3 regions of the Pseudolabrys sp. FHR47 genome follow, and region 2 is predicted to be linked to each of the others. Evidence: predicted binding sites of a transcription regulator. Region 2 holds the regulator's gene; each other region holds the start of a gene.
What was found. Region 2 encodes LexA, which represses DNA repair genes until DNA is damaged. Its sites were predicted from a motif close to TGTTCNNNNTGTGTTCNG; they were not measured.
Positions count from the first base shown of each region.

Region 1: a site for LexA is predicted at 1,780-1,797, ahead of recA (recombinase RecA). Genes of this name have one in related genera too.
Region 3: a site for LexA is predicted at 2,511-2,528, ahead of E8Q40_RS02525 (helicase-related protein). Genes of this name have one in related genera too.

Region 1 is NZ_CP039740.1:1,748,368-1,752,784, forward strand. Features, by position in the region: gene E8Q40_RS08590 (IS1595 family transposase) at 1-121, shown strand, start outside; gene E8Q40_RS08595 (hypothetical protein) at 167-1,675, opposite strand; gene recA (recombinase RecA) at 1,902-2,984, shown strand; gene E8Q40_RS08605 (hypothetical protein) at 3,168-3,545, shown strand; gene htpX (zinc metalloprotease HtpX) at 3,875-4,417, shown strand, end outside.
Region 2 is NZ_CP039740.1:2,357,049-2,361,465, reverse strand. Features, by position in the region: gene trpC (indole-3-glycerol phosphate synthase TrpC) at 1-305, shown strand, start outside; gene moaC (cyclic pyranopterin monophosphate synthase MoaC) at 310-834, shown strand; gene glp (gephyrin-like molybdotransferase Glp) at 837-2,045, shown strand; gene lexA (transcriptional repressor LexA) at 2,183-2,893, shown strand; gene E8Q40_RS11640 (ComEC/Rec2 family competence protein) at 3,004-4,417, opposite strand, start outside.
Region 3 is NZ_CP039740.1:514,764-519,180, forward strand. Features, by position in the region: gene E8Q40_RS02510 (amidohydrolase) at 1-312, opposite strand, end outside; gene rpmB (50S ribosomal protein L28) at 561-857, opposite strand; gene E8Q40_RS02520 (DUF3108 domain-containing protein) at 1,189-2,073, shown strand; gene E8Q40_RS02525 (helicase-related protein) at 2,631-4,417, shown strand, end outside.

The DNA.
Region 1 (4,417 bases), 610 kb from region 2:
TTCGAAGAAGCACTTGCAGACTTACCTTCACGAGTTCGAGTATCGCCATAACCTGCGCCAGCAGCCTGCTTTGATGTTCGAGTTGCTTTTGCAGGCCTTTCCGAAGGTTCGGGTTGGCTAGCCATCATCTGGAGAAGCTTATCGAAGCGCTTTGATGCTTGATCTTTCATTGCGTCCTCGCTTGAATGGACTCGATGGCCTGTTTGATTGAATTTATGGCCGCTGTCTGCTGCTGATTGATTTCGTCAATATATTTCAGAGCGCGCTCATTCTGCTTCTGAACTATATTAATAGCCTCGCCATTGAGCGGGGCGTCCGTCGAGAAATATTTCCATTGCGCCAAAACATTACCCAGCTCTTCTCTGGCTTGAGCAGAGATAACAGCGTTCATGACAAAAGGACCGAGGTCGCTGCTGTAAGACGGGTCGCGCCGCGCGATTTCTCTAAGTGATTGCTCTTGATCCGCATAAGATGCGGTCATTTGCGACACTAGCTTCCGAATTTCGTCCAAACCGTCTGATGATGACGGAGCAGACCTCCCGGTCCTGACCGCCATCCTGAACCTTTGGTTATATTCTTCCCGCCACATCCTGAGTTTGTGCGACACCGTCGATAAGTTGACCGGGTTTTTGACCATAATGTTGTACATCTCACGAAGTTGAGGCTCTATCGCGATCGGCGGGTGCGGCTTTGAAGGCGTCTCGGGTTTAACCTGCTGCACATGAGGTTTTGGCCCCTCTGAATTCGTCTGGCCCTTCGGTTGAGTGCTTCTCTGATCGTTTTTTGAAACACCGCCGCTCTCTTTTTTCGGAGACATTTGAGGCGGCGTGACTTGAGGCTTCATCTCTTGCTCAGACCGACGAACTAAAACTTCAATTTCTTGATGCGAAAATGATCTACGGTACTGTTTGCCGTCATAGTCAAAAAAGAAAGTGATAGGTGCAATCTCGTTCAGCAGTGTTTCGATTGAGATTGGCTTTTTATCGGGATCGAAATAGGCGTGAATATCAATGATTGCATCGACCGGTATCGGATTGATCTCATCGCCACTAAAAAGGTTGCCCTTGATGTTGAAGAAGCCGGGATAGATGGCCCCGCTTCTGTCCGAGCGTATGTACGCTTTCGCGTTGCTAATCGGGTCTTTTGTTCTGTTGTGGCCCTGGGCCCGAAATTGAAAGACTACCGCAGGGTTGTGCGACGCGCCCCCCATCATTCCGATGTATGGATAGCCAGGATGGCGCTCGAAGCCCCATTCGAACTCCGATAACATAATTGGGCCGTCGCCTTGCTTCTTGGCGGAAGCGGTACCTGCCGCAATTGGTTCCTGTATTACCCGAGATGGATTGCGCTGCACCGCATAGGCGACGAGTGACGCAATCACCACAATGGTCGCAACCGCGGCGACTATGAGCCATGGGTCCAAGGGACGCTTCTCCGTACCGCCTGTGTGTCGGTACAGGTTAAGCCCTATCCCAATAAGCAACCAAGTGAGCAGGCTGATGAACAGAACGCCCGCCCACTGAAAGGTCGCCCAAAACCATGTGAGTTGTGAAGTTAGCCACCCCATCGCGACCGCCCCGGTGAGGCCAACCGCGCCGAACAGCATCCAGATATACCCGCCAAGACTGAGGAGAGGGTCCACCTTCTTGAACGCCTCATAGGCCTTTTTGAGCATCGATCCATTTCCCTTCGGCCGATCCTAGGCCTAGTAGGGGCTGCGTTGGAACATACCGAGTCTCGGTACATGTTCCAAGGGGATATACTTGCGGTATCTCGCAAAAGAACATATTGCGAACAGAGAACAAATAGTGTACGGTATCTCGACAATTGATCAGACCGCCGGGGAGGGCCCGTCCCTCGCGTTGTCGGGGTCCGAATCTGAGCCCATATAGGAGCGCCACATGAGCCAACCTGCCCTGCGTGTCGTCGAAGGATCGTCCATGGACAAGTCGAAAGCCCTCTCTGCCGCGCTCAGCCAGATCGAGCGTCAGTTTGGCAAGGGCTCGGTGATGAAGCTCGGCAAGTCCGACAAGTCGATGGACATCGAGGTGGTCTCGACCGGGTCGCTCGGGCTGGACATCGCGCTCGGCGTCGGTGGCCTGCCGCGCGGCCGCATTGTCGAGATTTACGGGCCGGAATCGTCCGGCAAGACGACCCTGTCGCTGCACACCATTGCCGAAGCCCAGAAGAAGGGCGGCATATGCGCCTTCGTCGACGTCGAACACGCGCTCGACCCGGTCTATGCGCGCAAGCTCGGCGTCAATGTCGATGAGCTGCTGATCTCGCAGCCGGATGCCGGCGAACAGGCACTCGAGATCGCCGATACTTTGGTGCGCTCCGGCGCGGTCGACGTGCTGGTGGTCGATTCGGTCGCCGCTTTGGTGCCGCGCTCCGAACTCGAAGGCGAAATGGGCGACGTGCAGCCGGGCTCGCAGGCGCGCCTGATGAGCCAGGCGCTGCGCAAGCTCACCGCTTCGATCAGCAAGTCGAAGACCATGGTGATCTTCATCAACCAGATCCGCATGAAGATCGGCGTCATGTACGGCTCGCCGGAGACGACCTCGGGCGGCAATGCGCTCAAGTTCTACGCCTCGGTGCGCCTCGACATCCGTCGCATCGGCGCCATCAAGGACCGCGACGAGGTGATCGGCAACCAGACCCGCGTCAAGGTGGTCAAGAACAAGCTGGCGCCGCCGTTCAAGCAGGTCGAATTCGACATCATGTATGGCGAGGGCGTGTCCAAGACCGGCGAACTCATCGACCTCGGCGTCAAGGCCAATGTCGTGGAGAAGTCCGGCGCCTGGTACTCGTTCGATAGCCAGCGCATCGGCCAGGGCCGCGAGAACGCCAAGGTATTCCTCAAGCAGAATCCGGATGTCGCGGCGAAGATCGAAGCCGCCGTCCGCGCCAATTCCGGCGTCATCGCCGACGTCATCGATGCGGGCGAAGCCGGCGACAAGGACGACGACGCGCTGGAGGCTTGAAAAGCTCCGGGCACGCCGGATGATCGTGGCTTTGCGCCACGCTCCGGCGCCGGCACCGGCGGTGAAAGTCTCTCCGTAGCGGGAGAGGCGGCAGCCGCCGCGAATCCGGCACAGGCGAAGACTCTGTCTTCGCTTGCAGCGCCCAAGCCGACCAATCAACCGACTGAAGAGCCTTCCGACGCAGTGATCGCGGACGAAGAAACGCCGACCATGATCGAGATGATCGAGCCGTCCACCGGCGAGATCATCGTGCTGGCGCAGCACAAGCCCGCGACTCCGGCGAAAGCCGAGGACCAGGTGACACCGTTGGCCAAGCCGGAGAAGCGAACGAAGGGTCGTGCAAAACTGAAGACCAAGCCCGCCGAGGACGGGACCACGCCGATGACGGCAACGGCGAAGTCCGACGCGGGTGTCAAAACAGGCGCCGGTTCAGGCGCCAAATCGGCCGAGGTGCTGGCCGCCAATGAAGCGCGCAAGGAGCGCAAGGCGGCGGAGAAGGCCAAGGCAAAAACTTCGGCCAAAGCCAGGGCAGGTGGGCCGAAAACAAAGAAGGCCCGCTAAAGCGTTTTCGAGCGAAGTGGAAACCGGTTCGCGTGAAGAAAACGCGTCAAAAAGAGCACTGAGTTACGGGCTTTGCGGCCCGTGAAGTTCAGGTTGTGCGTAAACGTTTGTCGCCCCCGTCGGCACCCGGCTGCGTAAAGCGGCCGCCACCGAGGACGGGGGCGTCGGCGTGCGCGGCGGATACCGCCCGGCCGAACGCCTGCGGCATCCTGTCATTGCGCCGCGTCAGCGTGCGCTCTTGCACTAAAGCCCCGCCATCACGACATTTTTCCCCGACAATGGGGTCCGGCGCCGAGGTGTGGGCCGTGGCGCCCCGTGACGAGGGAATGATGAACTATTTCCGGACTGCGCTTCTGCTGGCGGGTCTCACCGCGCTGTTCATGGGCGTGGGCTTTCTCATCGGCGGTTCCAGCGGCGCCATGATCGCGCTTGTCGTGGCGGGCGGCATGAATCTGTTCGCCTACTGGAATTCCGACAAGATGGTCTTGTCGATGCACGGCGCGCAGGAAGTAGACCCCAATTCCGCGCCCGATCTCTACCGCATGGTGGCGGAGCTGTCGCAGCGCGCGAACCTGCCGATGCCGCGCGTCTACATCATGGACAATCCGCAACCCAATGCCTTTGCCACCGGCCGCAACCCGCAGAACGCCGCAGTCGCGGTCACGACCGGCCTCTTGCGCTCGCTGAACCGTGACGAGGTCGCCGGCGTCGTCGCGCATGAACTCGCGCATATCGCCAACCGCGACACCCTGATCATGACCATTACCGCGACCATTGCCGGCGCCATCTCCATGCTCGGCAATTTTGCGATGTTCTCCGGCATGGGCGGCAACCGCGACAACAATAACGGCCTCGGCCTCATCGGCACCATG
Region 2 (4,417 bases):
AAGTTCATGCAGAAGATGAGCTGGAGCGCGCCCTCAAGCTGAAATCACGCCTGATCGGCATCAACAACCGCGACCTGCGCACCTTCGAAACCTCCCTCACGGTCAGCGAGCGCCTCGCGCCTCTCGTGCCCAAGGACCGCGTCATCGTCGGCGAGAGCGGGATCTTCACGCCCGCCGACCTCGCCCGGCTGGAAACCGTCGGCATCTCGACCTTCCTGATCGGCGAAAGCCTGATGCGGCAGGCCGACGTCGCCGCCGCCACCCGCGCCTTGCTCGCCCGCCCCAGCCACGCCGCCGCGGAGTAGAACGATGGCGAAAGCGAAGGCCGCCAGGAAACCTGCCAAGGTCACCGCGAAGCCAAAGCTCAGCCATATCGATCGGACCGGCCAGGCCAACATGGTCGACGTCTCGGCCAAGGCGCCGACTGAGCGCGTTGCTGTGGCCGAGGGCCGCGTCATCATGCGCAAGGAGACGCTCGACACCGTCATCGCCGGCAATGCGATGAAGGGCGATGTCCTCGGCGCCGCCCGTCTCGCCGGCATTATGGCGGCCAAACATACCCATGGCCTGATCCCGCTCTGTCACCCGCTGCCGATCACCAAAGTGACGGTCGATATCTTCCCCGAGCACAGCTTCCCAGGTTTCCTGGTGCAGGCGACCGTCAAGGTCACCGGCAAGACCGGCGTCGAGATGGAGGCGCTGACGGCGGTGTCGATCGCTTGCCTGACCATCTACGACATGGCCAAAGCCATCGAAAAATCGATGCGCATCGAGGGCATCCGCCTCTTGGAAAAGACCGGCGGCAAGTCAGGCCCCTACAAGGCGGAAGCGTAACAATGCCCCTCATGCCGGTCTCCGAGGCCTTGGCGCGGGTGTTGGCCGATACCCAGCCGCTGGGCATCGAAGAGGTCGCCCTGAGCGACGCCCAGGGCCGCGTGCTGGCAGAGGATGTCACCGCGCTGCGCACCCAGCCTCCGGCCGACGTGTCGGCGATGGACGGCTACGCGGTGCGCGCCGAGGACATCGCCACACCGCCGGCGACGCTGACGGTGATCGGTGAAGTCGCCGCCGGCCATCCTTTCGCCGGCCTCGTCGAGACGGGCCAAGCTGCGCGCATCTTCACTGGCGGCGTACTCCCCGATGGCGCCGACACCGTCGTCATCCAGGAGCTTACCCGCCGCGACGGCGACAAGGTCACGGTCGAGAAGACCGCCATCAAAGGCCGCAATGTCCGCTACGCCGGCATCGATTTCAAACAAAGCGAGGTCCTGCTTGAGAAAGGCCGGGCGCTGACCGATCGCGACCTGATGCTCGCGGCCGCCATGAACCACCCGCGGCTGCGCGTTCATCGCCGGCCCGTCGTCGCGGTGCTCGGCACTGGCGATGAACTGGTCATGCCCGGCAGTGAGCTCGGCCCCGGCCAGATCGTCTATTCCAACGGCTTCGCACTCACAGCGCTGGCACGCGCCGCCGGCGCCGAGGTGATCGATCTCGGCGTCGCCCGCGATACGCTCGATGACATCGGCGGCCGCATTCGAAAGGCGCGCGAAGCCAAGGTCGATGTGCTGCTCACCAGTGGCGGCGCTTCGGTCGGCGACCATGACTTGGTGCAGAAGGCGCTGAAGGCCGAAGGCCTCGATCTGTCATTCTGGCGGGTCGCGCTGCGCCCCGGCCGGCCGATGATGCACGGCCGGCTCGGCGCCATGCATGTGCTCGGTGTGCCGGGCAATCCGGTGTCGTCCTACGTCTGCGCCTTCCTGTTTCTGCTGCCGCTGCTGCGCAAGCTTTCCGGCCGCAGCGACATCGAGACGCCGCCGGAATCCGCCATCCTTGGCCGCGATCTTCCAGCCAATGACGACCGCGCCGACTATCTGCGCGCCACGCTGGAGTCCGGCCCCGATGGTCCGATCGCGACGCCGGTCCAGAATCAGGATAGTTCCCTGATGGCACCACTCTCGCAGGCCGGTTGCCTGTTGATTCGGGAGCCGCAAGCCCCTGCGGCTAAGGCCGGCAGCCGCTGCCGCATCCTTAAGTTCGGGTTTTAGCGGCCTCTCGACTTGTTCACGCCAAATTAAGTGGTTGCGGAACACATATCGAACAGATAGTGTCCGTTCATGCTTTGTTTCGGATGATTCCGCGCCAATCAGGCTTTGCGGGATCGGCCGCGACCGGGAGACCCACGATGCTGACGCGCAAACAATTCGAACTCCTGCGGTTCATCCACGAGCGGCTGACCGAAACCGGCGTGCCGCCCTCCTTCGACGAAATGAAGGATGCGCTGGATTTGCGCTCCAAGTCCGGCATCCACCGCCTGATCACCGCGCTGGAAGAGCGCGGCTTCATCCGGCGCCTCGCCAACCGCGCCCGCGCCATCGAGGTGATCAAGCTGCCGGACTCGGTCCAGCACGGTCTCGGCGGCGGCAACGGCCGCGTGCGTGGGTTCAACCCGAGCGTCATCGAGGGCAATCTCGGCAAGGCGCGCCCCGTGGTCACGGAAGACGACGCGGCGCGGCCGATCTCGGTACCGGTCATGGGCCGCATCGCCGCCGGTACGCCGATCGAGGCGATCCAGCAGCGCAGCCATGTCATCAACATGCCGCCGGAGTTGCTCTCGACCGGCGAACATTTCGCGCTGGAAGTGCGCGGCGACTCGATGATCGACGCCGGCATTCTCGACGGCGACATTGCCCTCATCCGCCGCTCCGAGGCCGCCGATACTGGTGACATCGTGGTGGCGCTGATTGACGACGAGGAAGCCACCCTGAAGCGTTTCCGCCGCCGCGGCGCCTCGATCGCCTTGGAGCCCGCCAACGCCTCCTATGAGGTGCGTATCCTGCCGCCCAATCGTGTGCGCATCCAGGGCAAGTTGGTGGCGATGTTCAGAAGGTATTAGCTCGGTCATTCCGGGGCGCGCTGAAAGCGCGAGCCCGGAATCCATACACACTGACCGGGATTATGGATTCCGGGTTCGCGGCCAAAAGGCCGCGCCCCGGAATGACAGCCTCAATCCCCCGCTTCCAGATCTTCCGTTCGCGGCGTGGCATCCGGCGCATTGCGTCGGATGTTTTGCGTTGAGGCATCGGCCGCCGGGACCTTGCGCGCTCTCGCCCATGGCCGGTCCTGCGTTACTGGCCGCGCCACTTCCATATCGAAACTGTCGCCTTTGACGTAGAGCGCCGCAGCGCCATGGCGCTGCCAGGCCGGCCGGTCGATGAGCATGGCCTCGCAAGCGCGGGGCGCCGTCCGCGAAGACAGGACCACAGTGGCGCGCGCACAGTCTTCGGCAAAAGCCTCGACAGACGACGCGAAGGCCACGGTGCGCCCATCGCGCAATGTCGCCGTGCAGCCAATGGCGTCGCAGCGAACGCCATCATCCGGTTTCGTACCATCGGTGCCGCGCATGTCGCCATCGGCCGAGAGCCATTCCTTGACCGCGAAGCTGTCGCGGCCACGCTGCAGGAAAACCAGATGTCCGGACGCGCCACGCACGGCCGCGGTCTGGCCGTCGCCGGCAATCAAGACATCCGGCTGCGGCGTCGCCAGCGCCCAGACCGCGGAGACGACGACACAGGCCGCACCGCTCCAGCGCAGTGGCGAGCGCAGCAGACAGAGCAGCAGCAAGCCCAGCGTCACCAGAAGCAGCGGCCCGACGCCGAAGGCCGGCATCGGCCCCACCGCGCCGGGCAATTGCGTCACCCAGAGCGCGACCGCGATCATCCAGTCGAGGCCGAGGCCCATGAGCTTCCAGAACACGGCATCGAAGCCGAACGGCATGGTCAGCGCGCCGGCAATGCCCATGGGCATCACCACCACCGACACGACCGGCATGGCCAGAAGGTTGGCGATGACGCCGTAAGGCGCGATGCGGTGAAAGTGGAAGGCAGCGAACGGCGTGGTCGCTAAACCGGCCACCAGCGAGGCAAGGATCAGTGCGGCGATTTCTCGCCCGCCCCACAGCGCAATGCGTGCCGCGAGCGGGCTGTCGGCGCCCGCCTGCCAGCGCAGCGAGGTCTGATAGAGCGCGACCAAGGCGAGCGTTGCGGCAAACGACATCTGGAAGCTCGGATGCACCAGAGCTTGCGGCGTCAGCGCCATGACAATCAGCGCCGCCACCGTCAGGGTGCGGAATGTGATCGCCGGACGATCGGCCATAATGCCAACGAGCACGATGGCGACCATGATGTAGGAGCGCTGGGTGGCCACTTCGGCACCGGACAACATCAGATAGAACGTTGCCGCCCCGAGCGCGCCAAGCGCCGCCCATTTCTTGATAGGTCGCGTCAGCGCCAGCGACGAAACCAGCGCCAGCACGGCGCGGATGACAAAGAACACCATGCCGGCGACCACCGCCATGTGATAGCCGGAGATCGACAACACATGCGCCAGGCTTGAGACGTACATGGCGTCGTTGACAGCG
Region 3 (4,417 bases), 1.8 Mb from region 2:
GGCTCCCTGTGTCTGCCTGTCGATTTGCGAGCGCGCGCCAACGGCGGCAATGCGTCCGTTACGGACCAGCACCGCCTCGGCGCTGGGCTGGCGGTCATCCATGGTGATGATCGGGCCGCCGGTAAAAATCTTGTCGCCGGCGGTTTGCGCGAAGACTTCCGAGCAGGAAAAATCAGCAGCGGCGAAGCCGGCGCTTAACGCCGCGGCGCCGGCGCTTTGCATGAAGCCACGCCGGTTGACAGTGACGCCGGCGAAAATCGCCTCTCCCATCGCGCAGGCAATGCACATCTCGACGCCCTCTGATCGAATCAATATGCGCTTTCAACCAGGAGGGCTATCTGATCTAAATTCGCGGCACTAACGGCAATGACATAAGTCAATCGCCGGTAAGGCGCGGCGAATTTTAAATGAAGTGGAGAGGTAGCCCCGTCCCCGTGTGGAGGGTTGCCACATCACGGCGCCATGTACTGACGTGACGATGTTATCGTGCCGTGTTTGCGACAATAAAAAACGCCGCCCGAGAGGGCGGCGTTTTCGAATTCGTACTATTCGTAGAGAAATCAGCTCGCTTTCGCGGCAGCGCTCTTCTTCACGATCTGGCGCTTGAGCGCCAACATGTTTGGCGCGAGGTCTGCGTCCTTGGCCTTGAGCAGGAAGGCATCGAAGCCGCCGCGGTGATCGACGGTGCGCAGCGCGTTGGTCGAGATGCGGGCGCGCACGGTGCGGCCGAGGATCTCCGAGGTCAGCGAGACGCTCTGCAGGTTCGGCATGAAGCGCCGCTTGGTCTTGATGTTCGAGTGGCTCACCTTGTGGCCCGAGAGCGGCTTCTTGCCGGTCAGATCGCAACGCCAGGACATGGCATCATCCTTCGCAAATGGTGCGTCGCTTGATAAGCGCCGCGGGAATTGTGGTCGCCCTGCAAAAGGCCGGCCTGCACGTGCTGTTTGGCTCGCGCCGGTCCGTTCCGAAAATGTGGGCTTGGACGGCAGGACGTATAAAGAGCCGTGGCTTGGGCGTCAAGTTGGGGATTTGACCTTAGTTTCTGCCATTTTTGGGCTTTTCGGCGGCTGACTGGCGTAAATTAACCGCGGCGCGACCGGTACCAAACATTTGGCGCAATGCGCGCCGACCAATTGCGCCATCAGGAAGGAATGTCCGGTGCTCAAGGTCCGGGAAGCGAGGCGACGGATGACGCTGGCAGCGCCTGTGGCGGCGCTGTGCGCGGCGTTCGCGCCCGGGGACGCAGGGGCACAGGCCCGGCTCGACGCGCGCTATACGGCCTCGCTGGCCGGCCTGCCCATCGGCGAGGGCACCTGGCAGATCGTGATCGGAGAGGGCGATTATTCGGCCACGGCCAAGGGCTCGACGACCGGCCTGATGAAAGCCTTCACCGGCGGTTATGGCCATACCATCACCCAGGGCACGCTACAGGCCGGTAAGCCGGTTCTGTCCAGTTACACGGCCAGCATCCAGTCCTACAAAAAAGGCAATGAAGTAAGCCTAAAAGTGGATGGCGGCGCCGTCAAAGACCTGAAGCTCGATCCTCCCGCTGAAACGGAGCCGGAGCGTGTCCCGGTGACCGAGGCCAGCAAGAGCGGCGTGCTCGATCCGATGACGGCGACCTTGGTGCGGATGACGGGCAATGGCGACGTCATGTCGCCGGAGGCCTGCCAGCGTAAATTGCCGGTGTTCGACGGGCGCCTGCGCTACGACCTCAATCTGGCCTTCAAGCGTATGGATCAGGTCAAGGCGGACAAGGGCTATGCCGGGCCGGTCGTGGTGTGCAGCGTCATCTTCACCCCGGTCGCCGGCTACATCCCCACCCGTGCGGCGATCAAATACCTCCAGGAACAGCGCAACATCGAGATCTGGCTGGCGCCGATCGGCGGCACGCGTGTGCTGGTGCCGTTCCGGATCGAGGGCCCGACGCCGGTCGGCCGCGCGGCTTTGGAAGCCGACGAGTTTGTCGTGACCGCGTTGCCGCCCAAGGAGCCGATCAAGGCCTCGATCAAGCCCAAAGAAAAAGACAAGCCGACCAAGGCGGCGGCGAGCGAGACCAAACCGACGCCGTGATGTCGAATCCGGCTTGACTCGGCGCGCGAGGGCCGACTCGCCGGCGCGTTAATAAATCCCGGCCGAAAAAGCTCAATGAATCTGTTCCTCGCCACAGGATGTGGTGGCAAAGGATGAATCCGTTCCCACATATCGCCGTGAACGAATCCGAAGTGGTGCTGAGTCACTGATTCGCCCCTGCTTCGTTCCAGACTCGTTCCGGCCTTTAAAACCGGGCTCTTCTAACTGTTGCAGGATGAGACAGATCGCTTGGCGTGACGGTTCCGGCGCTTGCAGCGAAACGAGACAGGCGAGCCGTCTCGTTAAGATTTGAATTGTTTTTTCGCTCTAGTCGGCGGCGACGGCAAACCCTATCTAGTGGCTACCGCATGACTGCCACCGACATGTCGCCGTGAACGAACCCGCATTCGACTGTTTTCAGTGATTCGGACGGTGTTCGTTCCAGCGCTGTTCCAAAGCTTAACGGTGGCGCCTTTTAGGGCTCGCATGAAGATGCGATGTGATAGATGACCTTGCGGCCTCGCCTCCCTTGAGGCGATGACGCGTCTGGACGAGTAATGACGATTTCCTTCTCTCCGCAGGCCAAATGCCAGCCGCACGCACGCGGTTCAGGTGTGACGGCGGTTCTCGGTCCCACCAATACCGGTAAGACCCATCTCGCCATCGAGCGGATGCTCGCGCATTCCTCCGGCGTGATCGGCCTGCCGCTGCGGCTTCTGGCGCGCGAGGTCTACAACAAGGTCGTGGCCAAGGCCGGCGAAGCCTCCGTCGCGCTCATCACCGGTGAAGAGAAGATCAAGCCGCCGAAGGCGCGATACTGGGTCTCGACCGTCGAGGCGATGCCGCGCGATCTCGACGTCGCTTTTCTCGCGGTCGACGAAATCCAGCTCGGGGCCGATTTCGAGCGCGGCCACGTTTTCACCGATCGCATCCTCAACATGCGCGCCCGCGAGGAAACGCTCATCCTCGGCGCAGCGACCATGCGCGGCATCGTGGAGCGGCTGCTGCCCGGCGCCAATATCGTGTCGCGGCCGCGACTTTCGATGCTCACTTATGCGGGCGAAAAGAAGATCACGCGGCTGCCGACGCGATCGGCCATTGTCGCCTTTTCCGCGGCGGAAGTTTACGCGATCGCCGAACTGATCCGCCGCCAGCGTGGCGGTGCGGCCGTTGTGCTCGGTGCGCTATCGCCACGCACCCGCAATGCCCAGGTCGCGATGTACCAATCAGGCGATGTGGATTATCTCGTCGCTACCGATGCGATTGGAATGGGTCTCAATCTCGACGTCGACCACGTCGCATTTGCCTCCGACCGTAAGTTCGACGGTTACCAGTTCCGCAAACTCAACCCGTCCGAACTCGGGCAGATTGCCGGCCGTGCCGGCCGCGCCACCCGTGACGGCACTTTCGGCACGACGGGGCGCTGCGACCCGTTCGACCAGGAATTGGTGCATGCGCTGGAAAGTCACACCTTCGAGCCGGTGCGGATGCTGCAATGGCGCAATTCCGCGCTCGATTTCGCCTCGATCGGCGCGCTGCAGGCATCGCTGTCGATGCCGCCGCAGGAGCAGGGTCTGACACGCGCGCCCACCGGCGAAGACATTCTGGTGCTGGAACACGCCGGCCGCGATGACGACGTGAAGGCGCTGGCGCGCAGCGCGGCGGCGATCGAGCGGCTTTGGGACGTCTGTCAGGTCCCGGACTATCGCAAGATCGCGCCGGCGACCCATGCCGAATTGGCCGTGACCCTCTATGGTTTCTTGATGCGAGAGGGTAACATCCCTACAGATTGGTTCGCCCGTCAGCTCGCTCTGGCCGATCGGACCGACGGCGACATCGACACCCTCTCCAACCGGATCGCGCATGTCAGGACCTGGACTTACGTTGCCAATCGGCCGGATTGGCTTGCCGACCCTGAGCATTGGCAGGGTGTCACCCGCGCGATCGAAGACAAATTGTCGGACGCTTTGCACGAGCGTCTGGCAGAACGCTTCGTGGACCGCCGCACCAGCGTCTTGATGCGGAGGCTGCGAGAAAACGCGATGCTCGAAACACAAATCGGAAAAACCGGCGAAGTCACTGTCGAGGGCCATGTCATCGGCCGTCTCGACGGCTTTATGTTCGCACCTGACGCTTCGGCCGCCGGCTCGGAAGCCAAGGCGCTCAATGCCGCCGCGCAGAAAGTGCTCGCCGTCGAGATCGAAGCGCGGGCCACCAAGCTGTCTCAGGCCTCCAGCGATCAGGTCGTGCTCGCCAATGACGGCGTTTTGCGCTGGACCGGCGAATTGGTCGGCAAGCTCGTGGCGGGCGATGACACGCTGCGTCCGCGCGTGCGCATCATTGC